4 regions of the Desulfovibrio inopinatus DSM 10711 genome follow, and region 4 is predicted to be linked to each of the others. Evidence: riboswitches for the same ligand, from Rfam matches in the RefSeq annotation. Region 4 holds a riboswitch; each other region holds the start of a gene.

Region 1 (3,518 bases), on a different contig from region 4:
TTGTATTCTTCCTGTTTGCCCTTATTCCAGCGATTGACCGGGCGATAGTATCCCACGACACGCGTATAGACTTCGGTTTCCCGATCACATGTCGGACAACGGAACTGTTCGCCATAGAGATACCCATGATTCTCACAGACCGAGAATGTCGGTGTCACGGAGATATAGGGAATCTTGGTCATACTCATGGCTTTCAAAAGGAAACGCTGAATACTCTCTTCGTTGGGAACGGCTTCACCCAAAAAGGTGTGAAAAACCGTACCGCCATTGTAGAGCGTCTGCAAATCATTTTGGTGTTCCAGTGAAAAGAACACATCGGAGCTAATACCAACCGGCAAGAGTGTCGAATTGGTATAATACGGCGTTCCATTGCCGGACGTATAAATATCGGCATACAATGCTTTATCGATCTTTGCGAGTCGATAGCATGTGCCTTCTCCGGGCGTGGCTTCCAGGTTGTACAAGTTTCCTGTTTCTTCCTGAAATTGCACAACAAGACTTCTCAGATGATTGAGTATACGTTTCATCAAGCGCATACCGGAGGGGCTTTCGATGCCTTTGCCCAACAGGTTCATGCAGGCTTCGTGACCACCGATCAAGCCAATGGTCGAAAAATGACCTTTGAAACCATTCTTCAAATACCGCCGAGAAAACGGAAACATGCCTGCATCAAGATTCTTCTGCACCACTTTCCGTTTGAACTCCAAGGACTCACTCGCCAACGAAGCATATTCCGTGATCAAGTCCAGGAAATCTTCTTCGTTATGGGCAAGATAGGCCAACTTGGGAAGGTTCAGGGTCACGACCCCGATGGACCCGGTCAAATCCCCGGCGCCAAACAATCCACCGGTTTTCTTGCGAATCTCTCGCAAGTCCATTTGCAGGCGGCAGCACATGGAGCGCACATCTTCCGGATTCAGATCGGAATTAATGAAGTTCTGGAAATACGGTGCACCGTATTTCGCGGTCATCTTCATGAGAAGTTTCCCTTCCACGGAATCCCAGGGAAAGTCTTCGGTCACGTTATACGTGGGAATTGGAAAGGAGAAAATGCGGCCATCGGCGTCGCCTTCCAACATGATTTCGAGGAACGCCCGGTTGATCATGGCCATTTCCTCGGCATACTCACCATAGGTCGAGTCTTGCAACTCGCCGCCGATAATAACGGCTTCGTTGGCGATGTGTGCCGGGGGTGAAAAATCGAACGTGAAATTCGTGAACGGACTCTGCCCGCCCCAACGAGATGTCGCATTCAGATTATGCAGCAACTTTTGAATCTGTTGCTTTACATCGTTGTAATTCAAGTTGTCGTATCGAATAAAGGGAGCCAGGTATGTATCAACGTTGTTGAAGGCTTGCGCCCCAGCCCATTCATTTTGCAGTGTTCCGAGAAAATTGACTATTTGCCCGCACGCAGCGTCAAAATGCTTGGCCGGTGTCGAGGAGCACCTATCCCGCAAATTGAACCCTTCCAAGAGCAGATCCCGCAAACTCCAACCGGAGCAATATCCTGCGAGTCCAAATGACAGGTCGTGAATATGGAAGTAGCCGTGGGTATGGGCCATGCGGACTTCTTCAGGATATCTTTCCAGCATATACCGAGCCTGAACGGCACCGGCCATGTGCAAAATAAGCCCCTGATAGGAATGGACCATGTTGGAATTTTCATTTACGCGCCAGTCGACATTGTTCAAATAACTGTCCGTTACACCGGCAATGTCCAAATAGGCGGCGTTTTGAGAACGCAGTTCACGACGTTTTTCCCGATAAATAATGTAGCGCTCGGCCACCTTGTACAGCCGTGCTTCCATGAGCACCTGCTGAACCATGTCCTGCACTTCTTCTTGTTCGGGGATGTCGACGTCTGCTTCTTTGAGCTTCTGCTCGACTTTTCTGGCCAATCGGTCCGCAAGTAACGGGTCTTTGATGCCACTTCCATTGAGTGCTTTGAAAATGGCATTGCCGATTCGCTTGGTCGACCAGGTTTCGATACAACCATCACGCTTGAGAATTTTGCTGGGCATAAAAAATCATGACACAAGCAGCGACGCGGAAAGAGCCGGCACAGAAAAAAGTGATCACGGCTTAACTGCTTGATGATGTTGCCGACGCGAGGTCCAACGGCAGAACCGAAAAACCGCGACAACAGTTATATGGTGTGTCCATTCAAGTCCCTCTACGGGCTCCGCGAACCGTAGCGGGCAGGAAATGCTTCAGGCAGGTCTTCTGGCTATCCTCGTATGATCCGCCTTCCCGCCTGACGGCAGTGGCGTTTGAGGATCACACGTCCATGAGGATGACAGCGGCGGGACCGCTCCGGATTTGCACCGGATTCCCTGTTATGGCCTGTGGCCACCTGAAGAACATCGTGGTGAGGCAGGCAAGTACCTCAAGCTGTAGCAGGACGCAAGACGATCCTTCCCCATCCTCATCTCATAAGGGGACCGAAAAATACGCGTTGACAGGGAACCATAAAATTTTTGAAAGCAATTACGAAAAATTTTGCAATATTCCTCATTCAAAGACCCAACCCCCACGAGGGATGTACGCATTCCAGTGGACACCCAAGGAAACCTATGTCGAAAGCACGTGATGTCATTCTCGCAATCGTTTTTTCAGTCGGCACCCTCGCGTTCATCCTGCTCATGATGTTTTCGCCCACATTCTTTGATTGGATGTGGGCGCGGCATCACAATGTATGGAGTTGGTATATCCGCCCCCTGCTCTTGCTGCCGTTTTGTTTCTTTGCCTGGAAAAAATCTTTCGGTGGCATGGCGTTTTCCATTTTTGCCATGGCAACATCCATGGGCTGGTTTCCACCACCCCAAAATCCTGATCCACACGTCACGGCGTTTCTCCAGTCGGAATACGCTTATCTCTACGGCGATATCACAACGTTCACCGTGCTCGGCTGGATTGCGGTACTCGTGACCTACCTTTTCATGGGGATCGCATGCTTCATGCGAAACATCAGGCTAGCCATGCTCATTGTCATTGCAGCCGCCACACTTAAAATTATCTGGTCGCGACTTGAAGGCGGTACGTCAGGATGGGCCATCCTTCCTGCAGCGCTGATTGGCGCGCTCATCTGTGTGCTTCTGCTTTGGGTAATGGGAAAGTATGCAGCGAAAAACAAGCATATGTAGCAGGAAGACACCCATAATCCCAGGTATCTCCATACCAATATTCTCCGGATGTTCGCATTGCAGAAAACAACACGTGGTCCTATCTTGACCCGCCATACTCCCCACGCGTATATATGTTAAAAATAACAACACAACACCGCTCTCCGTGAATCAATCGTATTTCCCTTTCACCACACTCAACACACGCGACGAATCTGCCTGATGTCGTCGCGAAACACATATGAGTACGCAGATGGATAATGCCGAACGTCAGATGCGAAAAGTCGTCGACTTGTGCCTGGATTGTGATTGCTGTCGGTACATGTACGAAACGAATTGCCTATTCTTTCCCAAACTCTATGCCCTTGTCGACCGGGAACAGGAAACAGGAGA
Region 2 (3,518 bases), on a different contig from region 4:
AGGGAGATACAAGACGACAATACATTTTATACTATTCGTCAAAGCACGATGTGAATTCTTGGTCATGCAGAAAAACCGTGAGCAACACACCGTATAACAACGAAGTTACACGCCAAAAACTTGTGTTGCTCACGGCACTATGCTTCCTCTTAAATCATGGAGCCACGTACAATTCGTGCCGCCTCAACCATATTCTTAAGTGCAGCATGCGCCTCGCTCCAACCTCGAGTTTTCAAACCGCAATCCGGATTTACCCAAAGCCGTTGTACAGGAATAACAGCGATTGCGCGTCGCAATAAGCCTTCCATTTCTGCAACGCCAGGGACACGAGGACTATGAATATCATAGACTCCAGGACCAATCTCATTGGGGTATTGAAATTCGCGAAACGCTTCGAGCAACTCCATACCACTTCGGCTCGCTTCAATACTGATAACATCAGCATCCATCTCAACAATTGCACCGAGAATTTCATTGAATTCTGCGTAGCACATGTGGGTGTGGATCTGCGTTCCATCGTCCACACCATTGGCTGCAAGGCGGAAGCAATCCACGGCCCACCGCAGATACTCCGCCTTGTCCTCATCGCGAAGCGGTAACCCCTCACGAAGAGCCGGCTCATCAATCTGAATGATATCAACTCCCGAACGTTCTAAATCATGCACTTCATCCCGAATAGCAAAGGCAATCTGAGTACATGTCATGCTTCTGGGCTGATCGTCGCGTACAAAACTCCAGCAAAGTATCGTCACCGGCCCCGTGAGCATCCCTTTCATGGGCTTTTGTGTCAGGGATCGAGCATATCGTGTCCATTCTACGGTCATGGGAGCAGGACGGCTCACATCACCAAAGATAACAGGTGGTTTCACACATCGACTTCCGTAACTCTGCACCCAGCCGTTCTTGGTAAAACAAAATCCATCCAATTGCTCACCGAAATACTCGACCATATCGTTGCGCTCCGGCTCTCCGTGAACCAACACGTCCAGGCCGATTTCTTCCTGCTTCTCAACGACATCTTTAATGAAGCCGCGCATTGTCTCCGTGTATTCCTCAACCGAAAGCGCTCCTTTCTTCCATTGGCTCCGCGTCGCCCGAATCTCTGTCGTTTGCGGAAAAGACCCGATGGTTGTCGTCGGGAGCAAGGGCAAACCATGGAGTGCACGCTGCACGGTCCGGCGTTGGTCGTAAGGGGTATGGCGACACAACATATCAGGCGTCATATTTTCCACTCGTTGACGAACAATATCGTTTCGAATGGAAGTCGAATTTCTCCGAGCTTCCCAAGCGTCGGCATTCTCCTTCAGTAACACGGGATCGCCATGGCCGCGTACTGCATCGGCAATCATCCGTACTTCCCGGCATTTTTGCAGTGCAAAAGCCATCCAATTTTTTACTTCAGCAGGTAAGGCCGTTTCTTCATCCAGATCCACCGGCGTGTGAAGCAAAGAGCACGATGGCGCAATCATAACCCGATCCAGTCCAACAACAGACACGGCAGTCTCACAAAGCGTTATCGCTTTCTGTGCATCAACCCGCCAAATATTGCGCCCATCGACAACGCCAAGCGAAAGGCACGTTTGAGGGGCAAGTTCGGGAAGCATGAATTCCAATTGTTCAGGCGCTCGTACGCAATCCAGATGGAGTGCATCAATTTCAAGTTGCGAAACAAACGATCGATTATGGGAAATAGCACCAAAATAGGTGGACAACATCACCTTGGCTGGACGTGCCTGCTGCAGGATGTTCATGTAGGCTTGACGAAATTGTGGAACCAATTCCTGGGGAAGGTTCAGGGCAAGCACCGGTTCATCGAGCTGTATCCACTCGCAGACAGAACTCAAACGATGAATGATCTCGGAATAGACGTCGAGCAGCCCGGGAAGCAGCGACATAGTGTCAAAAGGACTGCCTACGGCTTTGCCGAGTCGAAGAAAGGTAAACGGTCCAGGAAGAACCGCTTTGACGCGCTTGTGCTCAACCCGCGCTTCTTCAATTTCGTGGAAAAGCTTTTCGCAAGAGAGTGAGAAAATCTGATTTTGAGTAAATTCCGGGACAATATAGTGATAATTCGTATCAAACCACTTGGTCATTTCCATCGCGGTCATGCCACGTTCACTCTCTCCTCGAGCCATGGCAAAATACGTATCCAACTCCACCGATTCACCATTCCAACCATACCGTTCAGGAATGCACCCGACCATGGCGGCGGTATCCAGCATACTGTCATACAGAGAAAAGTCACCGACGGTGATGATGTCAATCCCCGCATCACGCTGTTCTTTCCAGTGCGTTATGCGAAGTTCTTTACATGTCGCTGTGAGATCTGCAGCAGTTCTCTCACCTCTCCAAAACGACTCCACAGCCTTCTTCAGTTCACGATGGCGTCCAATTCGCGGGAAGCCGAGCGTATGCGTCAGCATGCGTGACACTCCTTCAAATGCAAGGTTGAGTGTTTCACTCGGGCGCATCACGCAAACAAAAAACCCGTTTCCAGATAAAAGGAAACGGGCCGAAAAAGGATACACACCACGTCACAACAGTGTAACGCGAGGTACTCCGATTCCGGCCTTATTCGCGAGGCCCGAATGCATGCCTTGTCGGGGCGTCTTCCGGCTTCTGGGGGGAGACGAAATATTTCGTCTCAGCTCTGGAGGCAAATCCTTCCCGGAATGTATCCAGTGGTTTTGCCAAGCACCCTTATCCAGTTACGGCAGCGCGTCTGCGACGGATTTTCACCGTCTTCCGTTTCCCAACAGGCAAATATATACCAATGTATTGCGTCCCTCTAACGGACGCGGTGAAGGCTGTCAATTTGATCCTTCATCGAGAAGAATCAACGGTGGAGATTGTCTGGGGAAGACATGAACAACCGACAAGACAAGACTTCCCCTTCTTTCTCAACAGAGGCAACAGGTACAAAGCATCGGAGAGCTACACAGCACTTTCGATTTTATCGTTATGTTATATTTTACATTGCATTTCGATAATTTGGTAACCAAGAAGACGTCATACACGTTTGGCGTATCTTTGTGAGTTCGGCTTCATGCAAATCAACGCACAAAATGTGTGCGTGACGTGATGAATTGGCAAATTTCTTTTTAAAGGTAAAAACACCATCGCCGTTTGCTCCAGAAGGAGCACCTCCAAACCACACCTCTTTGTCTCCGAAAAAATGAATCGCTTGGTCGAATAATAAATATGTTCCGAAATCCTTCATAACGTGCTCATCCACTAAAAAACTATGCGCGTGCCAGCTTTGACCGCCAATGTCTGAGAAGAACAGGAAAACACCAGCAAGCGTTCCTGTATCGCGTCGTCGCAAAGCGAAACAAGCAGTACTTTCAGGATGATCACCAAAAGTTGTTATCAATCGCGCAAAATGATGCTCGTCGGGAGATGAGAACTCATGAATAGAACGAAGTTTTTTCAACCGAGATTGCCAGCTGAACATGACAAAATGTTCTGGAAGAAGCGTTTCGCGCTGAACAACGAATATCCGATCTGCATGTGTCAAA
Region 3 (3,518 bases), on a different contig from region 4:
TAACCCGCGCAAAGCGTAGGGAGGGGCAGACATGGAACTGTTTGAAAATCAACAGCGTCGCATGCCGTCTATCGAAACGACCCTGAAGCACTATGGACTCAAAGAGTTGGCCGATGCACGTCAGCTCTGTCTTTCAAAAGGCGTCGATCCCGCAGCAATGGTGCGTTCGATTCAGGAAATCTGTTTTGAAAACGCCTGTTGGGCGTATACGCTCGGTGCAGCCATTGCCATAGCGAAGAAGACCAGCAAAGCGACGGATGCGGCGAAAGCAATTGGGGAAGGATTACAGTCGTTTTGTATACCGAAATCAGTTGCCGATCAGCGTCAGGTTGGCCTCGGCCATGGTAATTTGGCGGCAATGTTACTGTCGGAAGAGACAGCGTGCTTTGCGTTTATTGCCGGTCATGAATCGTTTGCAGCGGCTGAAGGTGCCTTGGGTATTGTGCATTTCGCCAACAAAGCACGAACACAACCTTTGCGCGTCATTCTCAATGGATTGGGGAAAGACGCGGCTCATATCATTTCTCGAATCAACGGATTTACGCACGTCAAAACCCGTTTTGTTTATGAAACGGGAGAGTTGAATATCGTTTCTGAAACTCGCTACTCCCAGAGTGATCGTGGTGATGTGCGGTGTTTTGGAGCCGATGATGTCCGTGAAGGGGTAGCCATCAATCATCACGAAGGTGTGGATGCGTCCATCACGGGAAACTCGACCAATCCGACGCGGTTTACACATCCCGTGGCCGCCATTTATAAAAAAGAACGCCTCAGTCAGGGAAAACCGTATTTTTCTGTTGCTTCGGGAGGCGGCACCGGACGTACGTTGCACCCGGATAATATGAAAGCCGGCTCGGCATCGTACGGTATGACCGATACGATGGGACGAATGCATTGCGATGCCCAATTTGCGGGATCGTCGTCGGTTCCGGCACATGTTGAAATGATGGGACTGATCGGTATGGGGAACAATCCCATGGTCGGGGCAACTGTGGCTGTTGCTGTAGCCGTTGCGCAGGCTCTGCAATAGTATCGATAATTACAAAGACGCTTACACGAGCGTGTCATGAATAAGCGGGGGGCGTACGCCCCCCGACGATGTTAGTGAGACTTGATATTGAGTTGAGAATAGGCTGTTTTGAGATGATCAACCCATATGGCGACCAGCTGGTCATAGTCTGCCAGCCCTGTGAGCACTGGTACACTCGTGATGCCGTTTTTATCAAGAATGGACTTCCATGAATCGGGCTCGTCGCCGGCCATATCATTATTGGCATGATCACCCGCCACGGACATTAACGGCATGAGCCAGGCCTTGGTCAGGCCATTTTTTTTGAGCTTTTCGATTACGTCGTCGAGCGTTGGGAAGCCTTCAACCGTTCCGACAAAAATATTGGGGTCTCGCTTGGCGAGATGATACTGGAGAGCCGCATAATAGACGTCGGCTGGATGGTGTGTTCCGTGTCCCATAAGGACAATGGCTTCATTGGGTTTTCGGTCAGCGGGCAGACAGGCCATGATCGCATCGGCGACCTTTTCGAGATCGGTGGATGTCGCCATGAGGGGCATTCCCATGACAACCTGTTGCATGCTCTTGCCCATCGTTGGAAAAGCGTAAGCTGTTTTCAGTAGGTTATGATATTCCTCACCTGGAATGCTGTGAAGCGATTGGACCGCGACGTGGGTAAAATTTTCATCTTTCATCTGTGCAAGTGCTTCGGCTGGTGACGCGATATTCCGGTGTTGCTCCCGAGCGATTTTGGCCCGAACGATTTTTGATGAATAGGCCATGCGCACTGGTACGTTGGGGAAGGTTTTTTTGATGACACCTTCAATGTGCTGAAGCGCTTTTTCTGCCGTGGGCATCGTGGTACCAAATGCGACAACAAGAATTCCCGGTTTATCTTGTTTAGGACCATCATGGCCGCAATAGGCCTGCATTGTTGGGAAAGCACAAAGAATCAGCAGTAGAATGATTGTCGAGAAAAGACGTTGAAACATGCATACCTCGGAAAGGTCGCGGGCTTTGTGATGGGCCGATAAAAAAGTCCTTCCATCGGCAATGCCTCAAGAAGGACAAGACGTTTTTTTGCCCTGGTCGTATGATCGGCAAAAAGCCCGTTGCCGTCACACCATATCCTTATTCGTCGGGCAGGTCTTCCGGCTTACTCCACCACGTTCGGCCTTCCCAGGTTTTCCCAGTGACACACAAGGAACGTGGCAACATTGGAGTTTACGGCGGCGGGTCCGCTCCCGATTTTCACGGGATTCCCTTTTCAGCTCATGATGAGCACCCGCGCTTTCTGTATCGTGCAGCGTGTCTTTCGGTCAAGACGTGCAAGGAACCAACCTTATCGTGCCATGGTGGTGGCGAGGGCGTCGGCCAGCTTGTCGAGTTGGTCGAAAACGGGAATTCCGGCATCGTGCAAACTGCGTACTTTGGACTGGGCATCGCCAGCGGATTCGATAATAGCTCCAGCGTGTCCGAGGCGTTTTCCCGGAGGGGCGCTCAATCCGGCAATAAAGGCTGCCATGGGTTTGGGCGCGCCGCATTCGGCATAAATACGGCCAGCCTCCTCCTCGGCTTTGCCTCCAACTTCACCAAGCATGAGAATGGCATCCGTCGTGTCATCGGCCAAAAGATGTGGCAAGAGATCAGCAAAAGAGGATCCGATAAACGGGTCTCCCCCCACTCCGATGCAAATGGATTGTCCAAGCCCACGGCTGCTGAGATGGGCGGCCGCTTCGTACGTCAACGTTCCGCTTCGCGAGAGAACCGCCACGCGTCCCGGTCGGAATGGATCCGTCGGCATAATCCCCGCTTTGAATGCTCCTGGAACGATGATTCCGGGGGTATTGGGGCCGATAAGACGGGTTGAGGTTTGGTCAAGTCGGGAGAGGAGTGCAAGCATCGGTAACTGAGGAATACCTTCGGTAATGAGAATAACAGTCTCAATACCGGCATCGGCGGCTTCCAATACCGTGTCCGGGGCAAATGCAGCCGGGACAAAGATAACGCTGACCGTTGCGCCATGGTGATGGACGGCTTGCGCAACGCTGTCATAGACGGGGATGCCGCAAACGGATGCTCCTCCTTTGAATGGCGTGACGCCAGCCACAATATTGGTACCGGCATCAAGCATAAGTCGGGTATGGTGTCCGGCGACGCGTCCGGTGATACCTTGAATGAGAATTTTCGTTTCGGCAGCTTTCGGGAGCGCTGGACCTGTGGGGTGAGGTAACGATTTGGGCATCGCAGATGCCGTTTGGAAGGGGAGCGTTTTGGGGGTGCTGAATGCGAAGTCAGAAATTGATCCATGTGATGGTTTGGCACCGAAGGCTTTTGTCAGGAGCCTGACGGCTTCGGCCGTATCATTGGCTTGCAGAACGCCGGGAAGAGAGGAAAGAATTTGACGGCCTTCCTGGGCAGAATTCCCCGCCAAGCGGGCGACGAGGGGTTTCGGGGGAGCATTTTGTTCAAGGGCCTCGGTCATGGCAAAGGCAACACTTGCACAGGA
Region 4 (3,518 bases):
CACTAATTCAACATTCGGGCGCATGTGCGTTCCTATGGACGGTTTGTCCACAATGGATGGCGGCAGCAAATCGGCTTTGGTGCGGCCGACAATGCGGTCTTCCAGTCCCATGGCTGCAAGGATCTCGTTGAAGGCGCCGTATAACGCGATGATCCGTTTTGCCGGGGCCTCAAGCTGGACGTTGCGACCGAGGTCGTCGGTGAAAACAATCGGTTCAGCCCAGACCGTCGCAGCCTGGGTGCATAACATCATCTGGCTCAGACACAGTGCGATGAGAACCGGGAATCGGTAAGCATTGCGGGGCGCCCGTGACGGGATGGGGAAAGACCGTAAGTGGTGTTTCATAGATTTGTCTGAGATTGTCTTGCGTGAAGACGTCAGTTGTCGGTCCATCGAGAATGATGCGGCCGTGTTGGAGAAAAATAAGTCGGGAACAATATTGGGCGGCAAGATTCAAATCATGGATGGCTGAAACAATCGCCATGCCGCCTCGGCTTTTGGCAAGAAGCAGGTCATGAATCTCAATTTTGCGACCAATATCAAGACCGGACGAGGCTTCATCGAGAAACAGTGCTCCCGTACTTTGGGCTAATGCTCGGGCAATCAACACACGTTGGAGTTCGCCTCCCGAGAGTGCTCGGGCGTTTTTATGTCGTAAGGGCCATGCTCCGGTTTCCTGCATGGCGGTTTCGGCGGCTCGGACATCGTCCGGACCATAGTTGCCGAGTAAAGAAAGATAGGGATATCGTCCCATGAGGACGAGGCTTGTCACATCCATATCAAACACGGCATCGAGCCGCTGCGGAACGCTGGCGCTTTTCGCTGCCCGACGTTTTGAAGACATTCCGGCAAGATTGTGTCCATCCACGTGGACCGTTCCGCGAAGTGGTGGCAAGACACCGCAAAGTGTAAGCAGCAATGTCGTTTTCCCTGATCCATTCGGACCGAGCACGCCAACCATCTCCCCTGCTTGAATCTGCAACGAGACATGCTGGAGGATGGTGGTGCAACCGTGACCGCAGTCGAGGTCGTGCGCTTCGATCATGCATGCTCCCGTCGGCTTTGACGCAAGACAAGGCAGAAGAATGGCCCCCCGACCAGAGCTGTGACAACGCCCACCGGCAATTCTTCACCGCCGGGAAGGATGAGGCGCGCGATGACATCGGACCACAGCAGCAGCAATCCTCCGGCAAAGGCCGATGCCATGAGCAAGCGAGGATGGCTTGCCCCGACCATTCGACGTACCAGGTGAGGCACCACCAGGCCGACAAATCCAATAACACCGGAAACGGCTACAGCCGCCCCTGCCATGAGGCTGCCGGCTGTTAAGACAATGAGTCGCGTTCTCTTTGCGGCTACACCGAGCTGTTCGGCCTGGATATCGCCCAAGCTCAACATGTCGAGTTCGCGGCTGTAAAATAACAAAATGGCCGTTCCGACAATGCCATACGGGAGATAGAGCCACACATGCATAAAACCGCGGCCTTGGAAGCTTCCCATAATCCAAAAGACAATAGCGCCAACCGCGTCTTCATCCAGCGCTTTGACGAGGGCAATCAGTGCCGCCAGAAACGTGGCGACGACAATGCCGGACAACACAAGGGTTTCTCGACGAAATCCACCTGCCGATCTCGCCAGCGCCATGACGGCAAACAGCGCCGCCAACGCTCCGGCCAAACCGGCCACAGGCAAGCCGGTCATCCCGAACACGGCGGTCGATCCAGCCATGCCGAGACTCATCGCAAGCGATGCGCCGAACGCCGCGCCGCTCGACACCCCCAGCGTGAAGGGATCGGCAAGGGGATTCCGCAACACGCCCTGAAATGCCGCCCCGCAGACAGCCAGGCCCGAGCCGACAAGAAACGACAGCAGTACCCGGCTTAACCGGATATCCAGAATTACCGTGCGAATGGTGTCATCTCCAACGACACCAGTGGAGAATGGCCAAATGCCCGACCAGAGCACGGCAAGCGTCTGATCGAGGGGTACAGGCATTGGCCCCAGCGTACAGGCCGCAAGCAAGGACGCGATCGAAAGGACGCTGAAACAGGTGAAAAGGGCAACGTGTCGTATGGGCATGATAGTGGCCCCGAATTCATGAATTGCAGGGCATTTGGAAAAGAGTGGATAACACGCGAATAGACCACGATGGATCATAGCCAGGTCGCATAGCAAAACAAGGGGCAAAAGTGCGGGCAGGATGGTGCGTCTATGAAAAAACGTCCCGGACCGATATGTATCGATTCTCGGGACGTCCGTATTTCGTCTCCGCATGCATGCGCCCGGCAAGATTCCTCGTTGCCGACGCCAACAATCATTCAAGGCAGGTCTTCCGGCTCATTTCCCGCAAATTCGCCTTCCCGATCATCTCAGTGGCATCAATGAAAGTGCGGTTGCGCAAACTACGCGAAACTCACGGCGGCGGGTCCGCTCCCGATTCGCACGGGATTCCCTATTCTGCCCAGATATCGGGCCACCCTGAATGGGCTCCATGTATGCGGTGCCTGGGGGGCTGTCAAGGTTGGGGGCTTGACCGAATTGCTCAATTGCACGTTGATATATTGGTCTTCATTTTGTCTGACACGCAACGAAGAGAGAGAGTGACAATCTAATTGCTCAAAATATATGTAAAATATTGTTTTTCTGAGGATAGACGATGGAGATGGGCGTATACAGGCAGCGCTTTTGGGTGTAGGGGATCATCTTTCAAGGATATCTCGGAAATGCAATGATGTATAAGCCCCCTCTTGAGCACGTATTACCTCCACGGCCTCTTGGGCACTCCCCTGCGTAATATGTTTCGAAGAATAGAGGATTATGGCTGCATGAACGTAGATGTTCGCGCAAGGGTGCCATTCATAAATCATTTTGCATCCTATGTCGTACATCGTTTGAATGCCAATGAAAGACTCAACGAGAGACGTAAATAAGGAGAGATGAATAATGGCAAACTACAACGGTATATGTCCTAACTGTGGAAAAGAAATACCGAATGACGTTCTTTATAGATGTATTGGATGTTTTACGATATACTGTTCCGCCTGTGATGAAGAATCTCCTGGAAAAGGGTGCCCCAAATGCGGCATGGTGAACCGCATGGTTCTCGATCAAGGTGATTCTAAGAAATAGAACGGATATCGATTTGAGCACAGTACTTCATTTTATACGGTGAATGGACATGGCGTCTCCTGGAGTTTTACGTTACGAGACATCAGAATGGTTGATCGCCATGTCCATGTATCTGTCTTGCCAGGATTATTGGCTTGAAGGCATGTGAACGAATTTTAATTGCTCCAGTATCGCGCTATGGTGTTGTAACTGTCTTACTTCTTTTGTCGCTTTTTCACTCCAATCCGTTTATTCTCTGTTTTTCATTGTTCCAGTCGGTCCTCCCTTTTCTCCGTCCGTGCTGATTTGTGATGGTATGGCAGTCTCGTATTTTCTGACATCGATTCTTGACTCTCAGGACATGGAGTTGTGACGGGGCGACGTTAGAGCCTGGGAGACAATAACAATTT

What was found. Region 4 has a riboswitch for cobalamin ahead of G451_RS0108295 (FecCD family ABC transporter permease). Riboswitches for the same ligand answer to the same signal wherever they lie in the genome.
Region 1: linked by a shared signal. The riboswitch ahead of G451_RS0103495 (ribonucleoside triphosphate reductase) and the one ahead of G451_RS0108295 (FecCD family ABC transporter permease) in region 4 are both predicted to bind cobalamin.
Region 2: linked by a shared signal. The riboswitch ahead of metE (5-methyltetrahydropteroyltriglutamate--homocysteine S-methyltransferase) and the one ahead of G451_RS0108295 (FecCD family ABC transporter permease) in region 4 are both predicted to bind cobalamin.
Region 3: linked by a shared signal. The riboswitch ahead of G451_RS0125620 (sirohydrochlorin cobaltochelatase) and the one ahead of G451_RS0108295 (FecCD family ABC transporter permease) in region 4 are both predicted to bind cobalamin.

What each region holds. Positions count from the first base shown of each region.
Region 1 is NZ_AUBP01000002.1:259,910-263,427, reverse strand. Features, by position in the region: gene G451_RS0103495 (ribonucleoside triphosphate reductase) at 1-2,024, opposite strand, end outside; cobalamin riboswitch at 2,200-2,375, opposite strand; gene G451_RS0103490 (hypothetical protein) at 2,577-3,146, shown strand; gene G451_RS0103485 (heterodisulfide reductase-related iron-sulfur binding cluster) at 3,367-3,518, shown strand, end outside.
Region 2 is NZ_AUBP01000002.1:97,141-100,658, reverse strand. Features, by position in the region: gene metE (5-methyltetrahydropteroyltriglutamate--homocysteine S-methyltransferase) at 150-2,423, opposite strand; cobalamin riboswitch at 2,586-2,805, opposite strand; gene G451_RS34010 (hypothetical protein) at 2,972-3,454, opposite strand.
Region 3 is NZ_KE386882.1:79,656-83,173, reverse strand. Features, by position in the region: gene G451_RS0125630 (iron-sulfur cluster assembly scaffold protein) at 1-19, shown strand, start outside; gene G451_RS0125625 (GGGtGRT protein) at 32-1,030, shown strand; gene G451_RS0125620 (sirohydrochlorin cobaltochelatase) at 1,102-2,001, opposite strand; cobalamin riboswitch at 2,134-2,313, opposite strand; gene sucD (succinate--CoA ligase subunit alpha) at 2,352-3,518, opposite strand, start outside.
Region 4 is NZ_AUBP01000007.1:180,443-183,960, forward strand. Features, by position in the region: gene G451_RS0108285 (ABC transporter substrate-binding protein) at 1-252, opposite strand, end outside; gene G451_RS28390 (ABC transporter ATP-binding protein) at 215-1,045, opposite strand; gene G451_RS0108295 (FecCD family ABC transporter permease) at 1,042-2,079, opposite strand; cobalamin riboswitch at 2,306-2,496, opposite strand.